3 regions of the Burkholderia sp. A9 genome follow, and region 3 is predicted to be linked to each of the others. Evidence: predicted binding sites of a transcription regulator. Region 3 holds the regulator's gene; each other region holds the start of a gene.

Region 1 (5,521 bases), on a different contig from region 3:
CGGCCTGTCCGATCCCACCGGCGGCTCCGGCCTCCAAGCCGATCTGATGACCCTGGCGAGCATGGGCTGTCACGGCGTATCCGTCCTGACGGGCTATACCGTGCGCGACTCGGCCGCCTGCGACGAAGTGACCGGCCTCGATCCCGATGTCGTCGCCGCCCAGGCGCGCATGCTGCTCGAGGACATGCCGGTTGCCGCGTTCAAGATCGGCGCGGCGACGCGCGCGGAAGTCGTGAGCGCGATCGCCGAAGTGGTCGCCGACTACGACGGCGTGCCGCTCGTGCTCGCGCCGGACTTCACGCTCGACGACGAGCACGTCCTTGCCGCCGACGACCTGCGCGAATCGATCGCCGACCTGCTCGCGCCGCAAACGACGCTGCTGGTCGCCGACTACGCGACGCTGATCGCGCTCGCGCAGCCGGACGGCGATGCCGAGGCGCCAAATCTCGACGCGGCCGTGTCGCACCTGCTGTCGCAGGGCTGCGAATACATCCTGTCGTCGGAGACGGGCTCGCACCGGCTCGTCAACACGCTGTACGGCGAGGAAGGCCAGCTTCGCGAAGACATGTGGGATCGCTCGCCGCACCGGCTGATGGGCATCACCGACACGCTCGGCGCGGCGATCGCCGCGCTGCTCGCCAATGGCCAGGAGCCGCCCGAAGCGGTTCGCGAAGCGCAGGAGTACCTGTACCAGGCGGTACGCGACGCGTTCCGGCCCGGCATGGGCGCGTACCTGCCCGACCGGTTCTTCTGGGCCCGCAGCAATGACGATGCGGATACGCCGCCGGCCGTGAAGGCCGATCCGGTGCCGAGGACTTCGCACCGGCATTGACGCACGCATGGCGGCCCTGCGCCGCCGTCGCGCGCGCCTGATCATCGCTTCGGGGCGGCACGGCCGCCCCTTTTCGTGCGCGTCGCGAATTCCGCGCGCGCAAATAAAAAAAGACCCGCATCGCTGCGGGTCTTTTCTTTTGGCTGGAACGCGCATCGCTGCGCGTTCCGGACACCATCGACCGAAGTCGATTACATGTCCATGCCCATGCCGCCCATGCCGCCCGGCATGCCGCCGGCCATCGGTGCGTCTTCCTTCGGCAGTTCTGCGACAGCTGCGTCCGTCGTCAGCAGCAGGCCTGCAACCGAAGCTGCGTTCTGCAGTGCGGTGCGCGTGACCTTGGTCGGGTCGACGACGCCGGCTTCAACCATGTCGACGTACTCGCCCGTTGCTGCGTTGTAGCCGTAGTTGCCCGTGCCTGCAGCAACTGCCGCCACCACGACGCTGGCTTCTTCGCCGCCGTTCGTGACGATCTGGCGCAGCGGCTCTTCCATTGCGCGCAGCACGATCTTGATGCCGGCGTTCTGGTCGGCGTTCGCGCCGGTCAGGGCTGCGATCGCGGTGCGAGCGCGGATCAGCGCAACGCCGCCGCCTGCCACGATGCCTTCTTCCACAGCTGCGCGCGTTGCGTGCAGTGCGTCTTCGACACGTGCCTTCTTTTCCTTCATTTCGACTTCGGTCGCAGCACCGACCTTGATCACTGCCACGCCGCCGGCCAGCTTGGCCACGCGCTCTTGCAGCTTTTCACGGTCGTAGTCCGACGTCGCTTCTTCGATTTGCGTGCGAACTTGCTTGACGCGCGCTTCGATGTTCACGGCTTCGCCTGCGCCGTCGATGATCGTCGTGTTTTCCTTGCCCACTTCGATGCGCTTCGCCTGGCCCAGTTCTGCCAGCGTTGCCTTCTCGAGCGTCAGGCCGGTTTCTTCCGCGACGACTTGACCGCCGGTCAGGATCGCGATGTCTTCCAGCATGGCCTTGCGGCGATCGCCGAAGCCCGGCGCCTTGACCGCAACGGTCTTCAGGATGCCGCGGATGTTGTTGACGACCAGCGTTGCGAGCGCTTCGCCTTCGACGTCTTCAGCGATGATCAGCAGCGGACGGCCAGCCTTCGCGACTTGCTCGAGCACCGGCAGCAGATCACGGATGTTCGACACCTTCTTGTCGTGCAGCAGCACGAACGGGTTGTCGAGGACGGCGACTTGCTTGTCCGGGTTGTTGATGAAGTACGGCGACAGGTAGCCGCGGTCGAACTGCATGCCTTCGACGACGTCGAGTTCGTCGGCGAGCGACTTGCCGTCTTCGACGGTGATCACGCCTTCCTTGCCGACCTTGTCCATCGCTTCAGCGATGCGATCGCCGATCGACGTGTCGCTGTTCGCCGAGATCGAGCCGACCTGTGCGATTTCCTTGTTCGTCGTGCACGGCTTGCTGATCTTCTTCAGCTCTTCGACAGCCGCTGCGACTGCCTTGTCGATGCCGCGCTTCAGGTCCATCGGGTTCATGCCCGATGCGACGTACTTCATGCCTTCGCGAACGATCGATTGCGCGAGGACGGTTGCCGTCGTCGTGCCGTCGCCTGCGTTGTCGCTGGTCTTGGAAGCCACTTCCTTGACCATTTGCGCGCCCATGTTCTGGAGCTTGTCCTTCAGCTCGATTTCCTTCGCGACCGACACACCGTCCTTGGTGACCGTCGGGCCGCCGAAGCTGCGCTCGAGCACGACGTTGCGGCCCTTCGGACCCAGCGTGACCTTGACTGCGTTGGCGAGAATGTTCACGCCTTCGACCATCTTCGAACGGGCGGAATCGCCGAATACGACGTCTTTAGCTGCCATCTTCTAACTCCTTGAATTCTTGGGAATATGTACCGTCGGTGGACGCTTACTGCGCGTTGACCACGGCCATGATGTCTTCTTCGCGCATGACCAGCAGTTCCTGGCCGTCGACCTTGACGGTCTGACCAGCGTACTTGCCGAACAGGACGCGATCGCCGACCTTCACGTCGAGCGCGATCGCCGCGCCCTTGTCGTCGCGCTTGCCCGGGCCGACCGCGAGGATCTCGCCTTGATCCGGCTTCTCAGCAGCAGCTTCGGGGATCACGATGCCCGAGGCGGTCTTGGTTTCCTGATCCAGGCGCTTGACGATCACGCGATCGTGCAAAGGACGAAGGTTCATATTCACTCCTCTCTTGACTGAGATTGAAGAACGCTTAGGGAATCTGCCCGGCGGATCGCCCGGCAGAGAATTGTTAGCACTCTCGTGCAGCGAGTGCTAATTATATGGACGGGTTTTGACAAATTCAAGAAGGGGAACCCGACGAATTTTCGCGGCGGCAAAGCGCCGGGCAAACCACACGAAACCAGAGAAAACCCCTTTAAAAACAAAATCCTGAGCAATCCGCATCGGCATGATCGGCGCGCGCGCGGCGCCCTGAAAATCATTCAGCCCCGTTTTGACACCGGGTAAGCACGGAGTTCCGGCGGCCGGCGACGTCGCAAGAAAAAACCTGCGCGAGCGCCGGAGCCGTCCATCGCAACACCCGCTTCGCGCACGTCGGACTCCCCTCGCGCCGGGCTCCTCGCCGCGCCATCGATCCGGATCGATTCATTCATTTTTATTACGCCGATCTTACAGTTTATCTCGACACAAAACGTGCTCGACGCCCATCCGTAAGCCGCCCCATTACATTCAGTAATTTAGATGCGAATCATTCTCGTTTACATTGACTTTCGCATTTGACACTTCTACGATGCGCCGCGTTGCGTTCATCTTCGTGCCCTGGCCAAACGGTGCCGAGCGTCCGGACAGCGACCGACATGCAGGACTCCACACTAAATAGAACCAGGGATTTGATATGAAGTTTGCGTCGTTCCAGGGAGACAGCCTCCGCGCCCGGATGCGTCCCGCCGCGTGCGCGGCCCTCGTCGCCGGCGCGGCGCTCGCCAGCGCTGCCGCTTACGCGGACACGCCGGTCGACGCGCAACCCGAAGCGCCCGAGGCCGACCTCGCGATCCAGGCGAAGCCGACCAACATGCTGACCGGCATCTGGACCCGCCAGAACCTGCTCGGCGACATGGGCGGCATCCGCCCGTGGCTCGGCAAGTACGGCGCGACGCTGCAGATCACCGAAACCAGCGAATACCTCGCGAACCTGCGCGGCGGCCTGAACCGCGGCGGCACCTACGACGGGCTGACGACGGCCACGCTGACGGTCGACACGCAGAAGGCGATCGGCCTGCCCGGCGGCACGTTCAACGTTAGCGCGCTGCAGATCCACGGCCGCAACCTGAGCGCGGCGAACCTCGGCACGCTCAACACCGCGAGCGGCATCGAGGCGCAGGACACGACGCGCCTGTGGGAGCTGTGGTACCAGCAGTCGTTCCTCGACAAGCGCGTCGACGTGAAGATCGGCCAGCAGAGCCTGGACCAGGAATTCATGGTCAGCACGTACGCGAACGGCTTCGTCAACACGATGTTCGGCTGGCCCGCGCTGCCGTCGTACGACCTGCCGAGCGGCGGCCCCGCGTATCCGCTCGCCGGCCTCGGCGTGCGCGTGCGCGGCCAGATCACGCCGAAGCTCACCGCGCTCGCGGGCGTGTTCGACGGCGATCCGCTCGGCAACAACCCGAACAACCTCAGCGGCACGAACTTCAACCTGCACAACGGCACGCTCTACATCGGCGAGTTGCAGTACGCGCTGAACCAGCCGTCCGACGGCGAGATGGACACCGGCCGCTCGGCCGGGCTGCCGGGCACCTACAAGATCGGCGTCTGGTATCACAACGGCCGCTTCGCGGACCAGAACGTCGGCACCGACGGGCTGTCGCTCGCGGATTCCGCCTCGAACGGCAACGCGCAGCAGCATCACGGCAACTACAGCTTCTACGCGGTGGCCGACCAGATGATCTGGCGCCCCGACCCGAGCGGCCCGAGAAGCCTCGGCGTGTTCGCGCGCGTGATGGGCGCGCCGGGCGATCGCAACCTCGTGAGCTTCGCGGCCAACGCGGGCGTCGTGCTGAAGGCGCCGTTCGCCGGCCGCGACAACGACAGCGTCGGCCTCGCCGTCACGTACATCCAGGTCGGCAGCCACGTGACCGACCTCGACCAGGCCGCGCAGCAGGCCGCGGCCAGCCCGTACGGCGTGCGCACCCGCGAGACGACGCTCGAAGCGACCTACCAGTACCAGGTCAACCCGTGGTGGATCGTCCAGGCCGACGCGCAGTACACGTTCAATGCCGGCGCCGGCCAGAACCCCAACGACGCAACCCAGCCGCTGCGCAACACGTTCGTGCTCGGCGCGCGTACGACGATCACGTTCTGAGCGACGCGCCCACGCCACCCGCACCTGTCGCCCATTTTCGCGCGCCGCCCGGGCGGCGTGCTCCCCAGGAGACTCACATGATCCAATCCGCCCCGCTTCGCCGCCTCGCGACGGGCGCACTGGCCGCCGCCGCGCTGACGGCCGCCGCCGGCGCACTCGCCGAGCCGCAAGGTTTCCTCGAGACCCTGCATCGCCACACCACGCTCGTCAACACGGTGCCGGACAACGGCGACCAGAACCCGTACGCGATCGCGGTCGCGCCGGTGTCGGCCGGCACGATCCAGGCGGGCGACGTGCTCGTCGACAACTTCAACAACTCGGCGAACCTGCAGGGCACCGGCAGCACGATCGTCAACTACCGCCCGTCGACG
Region 2 (5,521 bases), on a different contig from region 3:
GTGAACTGCTTGAGCATCAGCCCGTAGCCGAGGTACTGCTTGTGCTGGTCGAACAGCGCGCGGGTCGCGTCGCTCGTGTCGCCCTGCTTGATCTTCTGCAGCGCGCCGTACGCAATCATCCCGCTCTGGATGTGCTCCTCGCTGTGCTTCGCGAGCTCGCGCAGGCCGATCACCGGTTCGTCGATCGAGCGCGTCGCGATCAGGCCGAGCGCGTACGGGATCTTGATCGCGTAGTCGGTGCGCTGTTCTTCCTGGTTCGGAATCCCGATCAGCGTGAACGACGCGGGTGCCGACTGCGTTTCCCATTCGGATTCGATCGCGGCGAGCTTCATCTTCTGCACTTCGCCGGTCGTATAGCCCGATTCGTCGCCGAGCACGATCACGCAGAGCGTCGCCGCGAGGCCGAAGCCGGCCGCGACCGCGAACGAGCGCAGCGCGAAGTCGACGTCGCGCTTCTTCAGCAGGTACCACGACGACACGCCGAGCACGAACATCGCCGCCGACACGTAGCCGGCCGACACCGTATGCACGAACTTCACCTGCGCGACGGGGTTGAACAGCACGTCGAACAGGCTCGTCATCTCCATGCGCATCGTCTGGTAGTTGAACTCGGCGCCGACCGGGTTGTTCATCCAGCCGTTCGCGACGAGGATCCACAGCGCGGACAGGTTCGAGCCCAGCGCGACGAGGAACGTGACCATCAGGTGCTTGACCTTCGACAGGCGGTTCCAGCCGAAGAAGAACAGGCCGACGAAGGTCGATTCGAGGAAGAACGCCATCAGGCCTTCGACCGCGAGCGGTACGCCGAAGATGTCGCCGACGTAGTGCGAGTAATACGACCAGTTCGTGCCGAACTGGAATTCGAGCGTGATGCCGGTCGTCACGCCCATCGCGAAGTTGATCCCGAACAGCTTGCCCCAGAACTGGGTCATGTCCTTGTAGACCTGCTTGCCGGTCATCACGTAGACGGCTTCCATGATGACGAGCAGCCAGGACAGGCCGAGCGTCAACGGCACGAACAGGAAGTGGTAGAGCGCCGTGATGCCGAACTGCAGACGCGACAGATCGACGACTTCACTACTTATCATGGTGGTCTCCCTCGGTAGATGCTGGCGCCGGCACCGAGAGCAGCTTCTCGGCGACGGCGGCAGGCGGCAGCGACATGTGCTCGGCCTGCGGATGATTGAAGAATGCGTATTTGAGCGACATCAGGAGGATCAGCTTGACGATCAGCACCAGGGTGATGTCGCGGGCGAGGGTTGGGCCGCGTGCCCACGCGGCGACGCGCGCGCGCCAGCCGATCGTGCCGGCCGGCCGCGGGGGAGGCGGCGCAGGCTCTTTATTGATCGAGATCAAGGCGATTATCCTGAATCGATTTACGTCGGATTTGGGGCGACTTTACGTCGGATTTATGACGGCCGTGAAGCTGTGTTAATCCTTTTGCGCCTTACATGCCAATTTTAAAAGGACGGCTTTCCGATGCCGAGTGCTGCGCTGCGGCAGACCGTCGCGAAACGGGGGGCAAAAGTTGAGGCAGATCAAGGTTATGCGGAAGGGGCGCGCAAACGGCCTAATACCTGATGAATCAGGTCAATTAATCGGTAGAGAAACGGGCGGAGAAGCGCGTGCAGAAGCGCGTGAAAGCAGCGAAACAGACGGGCGAAAAAAAACCGCTGCCGGTCGGGCAGCGGTTTTCGATGAGGCGCTCTAAATCGCCAGGGATTTACGCGTATTCGGCGAGGGCGGTGCGCATCTTTTTCATTGCGCTCGCTTCGATCTGGCGGATGCGTTCCGCCGACACGCCGAATTCGGCGGCGAGATCGTGCAGCGTCGAGCCGCCCGAGCCGTCGTCGTCGACGTGCAGCCAGCGCGCCTCGATGATCCGGCGGCTGCGTGCGTCGAGCGCTTCCAGCGCCTGTGCGATACCGTCCGTCTGCAGCATGTCGCGCTGACGCGCGGCCAGCACGGCGGTCGGCTCGTTGTGCGAATCGGCCAGGTAGGCGATCGGCGCATACGACTCCTCGCCGTCCTCGACCTGCCCTTCGAGCGCGATGTCGCCGCCCGACAGGCGCGTTTCCATCTCGGTCACGTCTTCGCGCTTGACGTTGAGCTCCTGCGCGAGGCCGTCGATTTCCTCGGGCGTCATCGCCTGCATGCTCTTCTTGTGGCTGCGCAGGTTGAAGAACAGCTTGCGCTGCGCCTTCGTCGTCGCGACCTTCACCATCCGCCAGTTGCGCAGGATGTACTCGTGGATCTCGGCCTTGATCCAGTGGATCGCGTACGACACGAGACGCACGTTCTGCGCCGGATCGAAGCGCTTCACGGCCTTCATCAGGCCGATGTTGCCTTCCTGGATCAGGTCGCCGTGCGGCAGGCCGTAGCCGAGATAGTTGCGCGCGATCGACACGACGAGCCGCAGGTGCGACAGCACGAGACGGCGTGCCGAGTCGAGGTTGTTGTCGTCGCGGAATTCGGTCGCGTACTGGCGTTCCTCTTCGGCGGTCAGCAGGGGAATCCGGTTGACGGCCTGGATATACGCGTCGATGTTGCCAAGCTGGCCCGGCAACATCGATTGAGTTGCGAGCGCCAGCGAGCCTGCCGATTCGGCCTTGGCCGGCGTCGGGCTCAGGGTGTTCGGAAGGGTCAGAGCGTGGCTCACTAAAAAACTCCTTTGGAATCAGGGACAAACCCTTGGTCTCGGATGAGATTCCGAGGGCCATCTTAGCACTCCCGCAATCCGAGTGCTAATTCCTTAGAGGGTGCGGGGGCATCGGAGTTCCCGATTTTCTATCGAACTTGTCGAGTCGATAGTCTAATTTGCGACCGGGATGGCGTGATGAAGTTCCGTAAGTTATTGTTTCTGATAGTAATCAGTAGACGATTTCGATTTTTGTAGTTTTGGAAGCAAACAATTTCGTTTCGTGATGCCGATCCGAAAAGTCCTTTACCATACCATTCAGTTCGCTCGGGCCAGGCCGCTGCGGCAGGCTCCATTCAACCCACAAAGTTGGAGTGTCAGATGAACAATAAGAAGAATCGCCGGCCTCGTAGCCGGTTTGCGTTGCACGCGATGCTGGCGGCGTCGCTGCTGGGCGGATCGGGTGCCGCGTTCGCGGATCGGTGGGGGATCCAGGCGGGCGGCGGGTTTTCCGATCGGCACGGGATCGACAAGGGCGATCTCGGCGTGGTGTGGGATCCGGGCTGGAACTGGTGGGAAATCGGCGGCTGGCACTTTGCGTTCGTGGTGGAAGGGCACGCAGGCTACTGGCACACGAGCGGCAACGTTCACAGCAGCATCGGCGAATTCGGGGTGACGCCGATGTTCCGCTTCATCAAGAGCGCGGGGCAGATTCGCCCGTTCATCGAGGCCGGCGGCGGCGTCCGGGTTCTGACGCATCCGACGATCTCGGACAACTTCTCGCTGTCGACCGCATTCCAGTTCGCGCCTACTGCGGGCGTGGGCGTGCAGTTCGGCCAACGGCAACAGTATCAGGTCGGCTACCGTTTTGAACATGTGTCTAACGCGGGTATCAAAGAGCCGAATCCTGGTATAAATTTCCACCAGTTCTACGTGCAGTACAACTTCTGATCCGCACGCCCGCGCACGGCGGGCGCGTTGCCGAGGAGTCAGGCGATGGCGAAGGTGATCGATGCGATCCGCGCGCTCGAGCGCGATCGGTTCCGGGCGATGGTGGACGGGGACGGCGAGGCGCTCGACGCGCAATTGTCGGACAAGGTGTTCTTCGTGCACACCAACGGCAAACGCGAATCCAAGCAGCAGTTCATCGACGCCATCGTCGCCGGTCGCCGGCGCTATCGCCAGATCGAGATCCAGTCGCAGGATCTGCTGCCGGTCGGCGACGCAACCTGCGTCGTCACCGGGCGCGCGTTGATCGAGATGGAAACGAACAACGGCGGGCTGGTCTTCCCGATCGCCTATACCGCGGTCCATACCCATGAGCAGGGCCGCTGGCGCCTGCTGGCATGGCAGGCGACGCGGTGCGCAACCGAGACATGAGCGCGCGTGGCGCTCCTTTTCATGTCCCGACCGAAGCGGCCTTCTGGGCCGCTTTTTGTTGGCCCGTGCCGCGCGGATCGCGCGGCGCACGGGCGGTCACGCTCCGCTCGCTGACGTTCAAACCCTGAATCGAAGCCCGACGCTCAGGCCGCCGCGCGGCGGTCGGCGCAGTGCCAGGCCGAGCGGTTGATCGCGCTGACGACCGCGTCGAGCGCGGCGCTCGCCGTATCGGCGTGCAGCCCGACGCCATGCCGCAGCGGCGCATCGCCGACCCGGCAGCCGACCGATACCGCGATCCGTCCGTCCGTCGTGCGCGCGTGTTCGCACGACGCGACGTCGATCGTCGCGCCGGCCACCGTCGCGAAGGCTGCCGCCGCGCGTTGCACCGCGTCCTCGGGCGTCGCGTCGGCCGGCTGCGCACCGGCGATCTCGCGGTTCTGCCAGCGCGCGCCGTCGCCATGGCGCGTGGCCGGGCCGTCGGTCTCGAAGAATTCGCGGGCGAACAGCGCGCAGATCGCGTCGCCGGTCACTTCCTCGCCGGATGCGTCGGCGAGCGTCTGCACCGCGTGGCTGAATTCGATCTGCACGCGGCGCGTCGGCGTGAAGCCCATCCCGCGTTCGAGCAGGAACGTCGCGCCGCCCTTGCCGGACTGGCTGTTCACACGGATCACCGCGTCGTAGCTGCGGCCGAGGTCGGCCGGGTCGATCGGCAGGTACGGCACTTCCCACACCGCGTCGGGGCGCTGCTGCGCGAAGCCCTTGCGGATCGCGTCCTGGTGCGAGCCCGAGAATGCGGTGAACACGAGGTCGCCCGCGTACGGATGGCGCGGATGCACCGGAATCTGGTTGCAGCGCTCGACCACGCGGCGCACCGCGTCGATGTCGGAAAAGTCGAGGCCCGGGTCGATGCCCTGCGTATAAAGGTTCAGCGCGAGCGTGACGAGATCGACGTTGCCCGTACGCTCGCCGTTGCCGAACAGGCAGCCTTCGATGCGGTCGGCGCCCGCAAGCAGCGCGAGCTCGGCGGCCGCAACGGCGGTGCCGCGGTCGTTGTGCGGATGCACGGACAGCACGATGCTGTCGCGATACGCGAGGTTGCGGTCCATCCACTCGATCTGGTCGGCGAACACGTTCGGGCTCGCCGCCTCGACGGTCGCCGGCAGGTTGACGATCATCTTGTGATCGCGGGTCGGCCGCCAGGCCTGCGCGACTGCGTCGCAGATCTCGCGCGCGAACGTCAACTCGGTCATGCTGAAGGTTTCCGGCGAGTACTGGTAGGTCCAGTGCGTGCCGGGGCGCGCGGCGGCGTGTTCCTTGATGAGTCGCGTGCCCTCGACCGCGAGCGCCTTCACGTCGTCCTTCGACATCCCGAACACGATGCGCCGGAACGACGGGCAGACCGCGTTGTACAGGTGCACGATCGCGCGCGGCACGCCGTCGAGCGCGTCGAAGGTGCGGGCGATCAGGTCTTCGCGCGACTGCACGAGCACTTCGATCGTCACG
Region 3 (5,521 bases):
GGGAGCATCGCGTCGTCGGCCTCCGACAGCGCGTTGAGCGCGCCCTGTACGCCGGCGATCAGGTTCGCCGAATGCGACAGGCGCTTGTGCTCGCTGCCGACTTCGTCCCATTCGCCCGGTTGCGGCGCGAGCTTGTCGAGTTCGGCGAGCTGCCATGCGAGCTTCTCGCGTTCGAGTTGCAACTCGCGCTCGTGTGCCTTCGCGGCATCGATCGCCTGTGTCGCGTCGCGCCATACGCGCCATGCGCGTGCGACGTTCGCGGCATCGGCGACGAGCCCCGCGTGCGTGTCGAACAGCTCGCGCTGCGCGTCGGGCCGCATCAGCAGCTGGTGCGCGTGCTGGCCGTGGATGTCGACCAGCATCTCGCCGAGCTCGCGCAGCTGCGCGAGCGTCGCGCTGGTGCCGTTGATGAACGCGCGCGAACGGCCGTTCGCGTCGATCACGCGGCGCAGCATCACGGTGTCCTCGGCGTCGAACGCGTGTTCGTCGAGCCAGCGCGCGACGCGGTCGTGCGGCGTGAACTCGGCGGTGATGTCGGCACGGCCGCAGCCGGCGCGCACGACGCTCGCGTCGGCGCGTTCGCCGAGCGCGAGGGCCAGGGCGTCGATCAGGATCGATTTGCCGGCGCCGGTTTCGCCGGAAAAGACGGTAAAGCCGCTGTCGAATTCGAGATCGAGCGCGGCGACGATGACGAAGTCGCGAATCGAGAGGTGGCGGAGCATGGTGTCGGGCGGAGGTGCGTCAGGACGCCTTGTCGTCTTCGTTCGATGCGTGTTCGTTCCAGTGCAGCTTCTTGCGCAGCGTCGCGTAGTAGCTGTAGCCGATCGGGTGCAGGAACGGCACCGTGTGCTTCGAGCGGCGCACCTCGATCGTGTCGTTCAGCTCCAGCGCGGTGAACGACTGCATGTCGAAGTTCACGTTGACGTCGCGCCCGCCGACGATCTGGATCGCGATCTTCGAATCGTCGGGCAGCACGATCGGCCGGTTCGACAGCGCATGCGGCGCGATCGGCACGAGCACGATGCCCTGAAGCTGCGGATGCAGGATCGGGCCGGCCGACGACAGCGCGTATGCGGTCGAGCCGGTCGGCGTGGCGACGATCAGGCCGTCCGAACGCTGGTTGTACATGTAGCGGCCGTCGACCGACGCGCGCAGCTCGACCATCCCCGAGAAGCCGCTGCGGGTCACGACGACGTCGTTGAACGCGATCGCGTGGTAGATCGGCTCACCGTCGCGCATGATCCGGGCCTCGAGCAGCGAGCGCTCCTCGCGCTCGAACTTGCCCGACAGGATCACCGGGACGCGCGCCTGCATGTCGGCCGCCGCGATGTCCGTGATGAAGCCGAGCCGCCCGTGGTTGATCCCGATCAGCGGTGTCTTGTACGGCGCGAGCTGGCGCCCGATGCCGAGCATCGTGCCGTCGCCGCCGAGCACGACCGCCACGTCCGCGCGCGCCCCGATTTCCGCCGGGGTGAGCGCCGGATAGCCGGAGATGCCGATCTCGCGCGCGGTGTCGGCCTCGAACACGACCTCGAAGCCGAGCTTCGCGATGCAGCCAGCCAGCGTGGCGAGCGGCTCGGCGATACCGGGCGTGTTGCTCCGGCCGACGAGCGCGACAGTGTTGAACTGATTACCGGTTTTCATGCCGGCATTACACCATAGCTCGTTGACGAAAAGAACCGGCTGTGCACAGACGGGGCCGGATCGGGTCGGGCTGCGCGACGGTGGCCGTGGATACTCGCCGCGGTCGCGCGGTTGCGCTAAAATTTTCCACCATGCTAGATCCTCGCGCACGAACCCTCCTGAAAACCCTGATCGAACGGTATATCGCCGACGGTCAGCCGGTCGGCTCGCGCACGTTGTCCCGTTATTCCGGGCTTGAGCTGAGCCCGGCGACGATCCGCAACGTGATGTCCGACCTGGAGGAGCTCGGCCTCGTGTCGAGCCCGCACACGTCGGCCGGCCGCATCCCGACGCCGCGGGGCTATCGCCTGTTCGTCGACACGATGCTGACGGTCGAGGCGCCGATCGACGCCGAGGCCGTCGCGCGGCAGGTACAGAACACGCTGCAGGCCGGCGAACCGCAGCAGCGGGTGGTGGCGGCCGCGGCGAGCGTGCTGTCGAACCTGTCGCAGTTCGCGGGCGTCGTGCTGACACCGCGCCGCAGCCACGTGTTCAAGCAGATCGAGTTCATGCGCCTGTCGGACAAGCGCATCCTGCTGATCATCGTCACCCCCGAGGGCGACGTGCAGAACCGGATGCTCGCGACGCCGCGCGACTATTCGCCGTCGCAGCTGACCGAGGCGTCCAACTACATCAATGCGCACTTCGCCGGCCTGTCGTTCGACGAGGTGCGCCGCCGCCTGCGCGACGAGATCGACCAGCTGCGCGGCGACATGACCACGCTGATGCACGCGGCCGTGACGGCCAGCACCGAGGTGCCCGACACCGAGGACACGGTGCTCATTTCCGGCGAGCGCAACCTGCTCGAAGTGGCGGATCTGTCGTCCGACATGGCGCGCCTGCGCAAGCTGTTCGACGTATTCGACCAAAAGACGGGCCTCCTGCAACTGCTCGACGTGTCGAGCCACGCCCAGGGCGTGCAGATCTTCATCGGCGGCGAATCGACGCTCGTGCCGATCGAGGAAATGAGCGTCGTCACCGCGCCGTACGAGGTGAACGGCCAGATCGTCGGCACGCTCGGCGTGATCGGCCCGACCCGCATGGCGTACAACCGCGTGATCCCGATCGTCGACATCACCGCGCGCCTGCTGTCGCTCACACTGAGCCAGCAGTAGCCGGCGCCGACACCGTTCCGCCATCGTGCCGCGGCACCGGGCGCGCCGCCAGTCGGCCGAACGGCCAGCCGACCCGAGCGAGGCGGCCCGCTATAATTGAGGGCCGTCCGACTGCGTGCCCCGAGCACGTTCCTGCCCATGCGTTTCGATCTTGAGCCGCCTTCGAGCGTCGCAGCTGCCCATCGCATCGGCGTGCTGCTGATCAACCTCGGCACGCCCGACGCCCCGACCCCGCGCGCGGTGCGGCGCTATCTGGCCGAATTCCTGTCGGATCCCCGCGTCGTCGAAATCCCGCAGGTCGTCTGGCAGGTGCTGCTGCGCACGCTGATCCTGCCGCTGCGCGGGCGCGCGTCCGCGAAGAAATACGCGGCCGTCTGGATGCCCGAGGGCTCGCCGCTGCGCGTGTACACCGAGCGCCAGACCGACGGCGTGCGGCACCTGCTCGCGTCGAACGGCTACCAGGTGATGGTCGACTACGCGATGCGCTACGGCAGCCCGAACATTGCGCAGGCGCTTGCGCAGTTCAAGCGCGCGGGCGTCGAGCGCGTGCTGCTGATGCCGATGTATCCGCAATATTCGGCGTCGACCACCGCGACGGCATTCGATGCCGCGTTCGGCGCGCTCGCGCGGATGCGCAACCAGCCGGAAGTGCGCACGGTGCGGCATTACGCCGACCATCCGGCCTACATCCACGCGCTCGCCGAGCAGGTGCGCCAGTACTGGGCGCAGCACGGCCGGCCCGACTTCGCGGCCGGCGACAAGCTCGTGCTGAGCTTTCACGGCGTGCCGAAACGCACGCTCGACCTCGGCGACCCCTATCACGACCAGTGCCAGCAGACGGGCGCGCTGTTGATGGCGGCGCTCGGGCTGTCGACGCTCGAATGCCGCGTGACCTTCCAGTCGCGCTTCGGCAAGGCCGAGTGGCTGCAGCCGTACACGGCGCCGACGCTGCGCGAGCTCGGCGAGGCCGGCGTGCGGCGGGCCGACGTGTTCTGTCCCGGTTTCACGGCCGATTGTCTGGAGACGATCGAGGAGATCGGGATGGAAGTGCGCGACGAATTCATCGCCGGCGGCGGCCAGGCGTTCCACCGGATTCCGTGTCTGAACGGCGCGCCCGCGTGGATCGGCGCGCTCGGCGAGATCGTCGCCGAGAACCTGCAGGGCTGGCCCGTGAAGGCCGCCCAACCCGAAACGGTGAATTGAAATGACGACGCGGCCCCTGCGCGCACGGCGTGTGCTGCCCCCGAGGGGGCGGTCGGCCGCGTGGCGGCGGCACGGCGGAGGCTGACATGAATTACAGGATTTCGACGGAACCCGGCGCGAAGCTGCGCATCGACAAATGGCTGTGGGCGGCCCGCTTCTTCAAGACCCGCTCGCTCGCGTCCGACGCGGTCGACAAGGGGCACGTGAAGATCGGCGGCGCGACGGTCAAGCCGGCCAAGGACGTGCGGGTCGGCGACGAGGTCGAGATTGCGATCGACGGTGTCGTCTGGCACATTGCCGTGCTGGGTATCTGCGACCTGCGCGGGCCCGCGAGCATTGCGCAGACGCTTTACGAGGAAACCGAAGCGGGGCGGGCCGCGCGGCTCGCCGAACTGGAGCGGCGGCGCACCTATCGCGAGCCGGCAGCCGAACTGCACGGCCGGCCGACCAAGCGCGACCGGCGCATCATCGACAGATTTTCTGGTGGGAGCTGAACATCTGGTCGAACGTCGCCAGCGCGCTTCCGTATTCGGTCGTGCGGTCGGTGACGGCTCCCGACAGGCAGATGGTGGTGGTGCCGGCGATCAGTACCAGCGCGACCACCGATATGGCAAAGGTCAGTTTCACGGTACTCGCCTCGACAGGACGGTGAATGCGGCGCCAGGTGGATGTCAGGCGGCGGTCAGCTAGGGGTTAACACGCTTTTCCGACGCTTGAGTGGAGTGTAGTGCAGCCCCCTGTGCCGAGCTAGTACTTGTCGGGTAAGCGTTGTTACAGGCCGTTTCCTCCGATTTGGCGGCAAATGCGCGCAATCGGGCGGCGCGCCGCGCGGTTGTTTCGCGGCATTGGCGAATGCCGGCGAATAACCCTCTTGAAATTGCAGTTTTCGCCCTTATTTGCACCAACAATGTGCGGTGCCGCCGGTATACGAGCTGGCGGTTGCCGATTTGGCTTCAACCTCTAATCGACTTTCAGCGACATGGAAAACACGCAAGAGAACCCGGCTACCCAATCGGCCGAAGACATCGGTAGCGAGAAGCAGGCGGCGCAAGGCGCTGCTCCTGGCGCCGAAGCAGCCGACGCGGCGCTCGCGGAGGCTCAAGCCAAGGTCGCCGAGCTGCAGGAGAGCTACCTGCGGGCGAAGGCCGAGACCGAGAACGTCCGCCGCCGCGCGCAGGACGACGTCTCGAAGGCGCACAAGTTTGCGATCGAAAGCTTCGCGGAGCACCTGCTGCCCGTGCTGGACAGCCTCGAGGCGGCCGTCAGCGACACGTCCGGCGACATCGCGAAGGTGCGCGAGGGTGTCGAGCTGACGCTGCGCCAGCTGACGAGCGCGCTCGAGAAGGGCCGCGTCGTCGCGATCAACCCGGTCGGCGAGAAGTTCGATCCGCACCAGCACCAGGCGATTTCGATGGTGCCGGCCGAGCAGGAGCCGAACACCGTCGTCGCCGTGCTGCAAAAGGGCTACACGATCGCCGACCGCGTGCTGCGCCCGGCGCTCGTCACCGTCGCGCAGCCGA

What was found. The regulator HrcA, encoded in region 3, represses chaperone genes, less so after heat shock. The targets are predictions, from matches to a motif close to TTAGCACTCNNNNNNNNNGAGTGCTAA.
Region 1: groES (co-chaperone GroES) is a predicted target of HrcA. The motif match lies at 3,078-3,104, and genes of this name have one in related genera.
Region 2: rpoH (RNA polymerase sigma factor RpoH) is a predicted target of HrcA. The motif match lies at 2,722-2,748, and genes of this name have one in related genera.

What each region holds. Positions count from the first base shown of each region.
Region 1 covers NZ_JSZN01000039.1:40,062-45,582, forward strand. Annotated here, with positions in the region: gene PI86_RS14825 (hydroxymethylpyrimidine/phosphomethylpyrimidine kinase) at 1-832, shown strand, start outside; gene groL (chaperonin GroEL) at 1,024-2,664, opposite strand; gene groES (co-chaperone GroES) at 2,711-3,004, opposite strand; gene PI86_RS14845 (carbohydrate porin) at 3,684-5,150, shown strand; gene PI86_RS14850 (hypothetical protein) at 5,228-5,521, shown strand, end outside.
Region 2 covers NZ_JSZN01000018.1:50,674-56,194, forward strand. Annotated here, with positions in the region: gene PI86_RS10355 (cytochrome ubiquinol oxidase subunit I) at 1-1,088, opposite strand, end outside; gene cydP (cytochrome oxidase putative small subunit CydP) at 1,078-1,356, opposite strand; gene rpoH (RNA polymerase sigma factor RpoH) at 1,724-2,659, opposite strand; gene pagL (lipid A 3-O-deacylase PagL) at 3,020-3,589, shown strand; gene PI86_RS10375 (nuclear transport factor 2 family protein) at 3,635-4,018, shown strand; gene leuA (2-isopropylmalate synthase) at 4,162-5,521, opposite strand, start outside.
Region 3 covers NZ_JSZN01000033.1:88,307-93,827, reverse strand. Annotated here, with positions in the region: gene recN (DNA repair protein RecN) at 1-722, opposite strand, end outside; gene PI86_RS13920 (NAD kinase) at 742-1,644, opposite strand; gene hrcA (heat-inducible transcriptional repressor HrcA) at 1,776-2,798, shown strand; gene hemH (ferrochelatase) at 2,937-4,001, shown strand; gene PI86_RS13905 (RNA-binding S4 domain-containing protein) at 4,088-4,495, shown strand; gene PI86_RS17485 (hypothetical protein) at 4,467-4,628, opposite strand; gene grpE (nucleotide exchange factor GrpE) at 4,981-5,521, shown strand, end outside.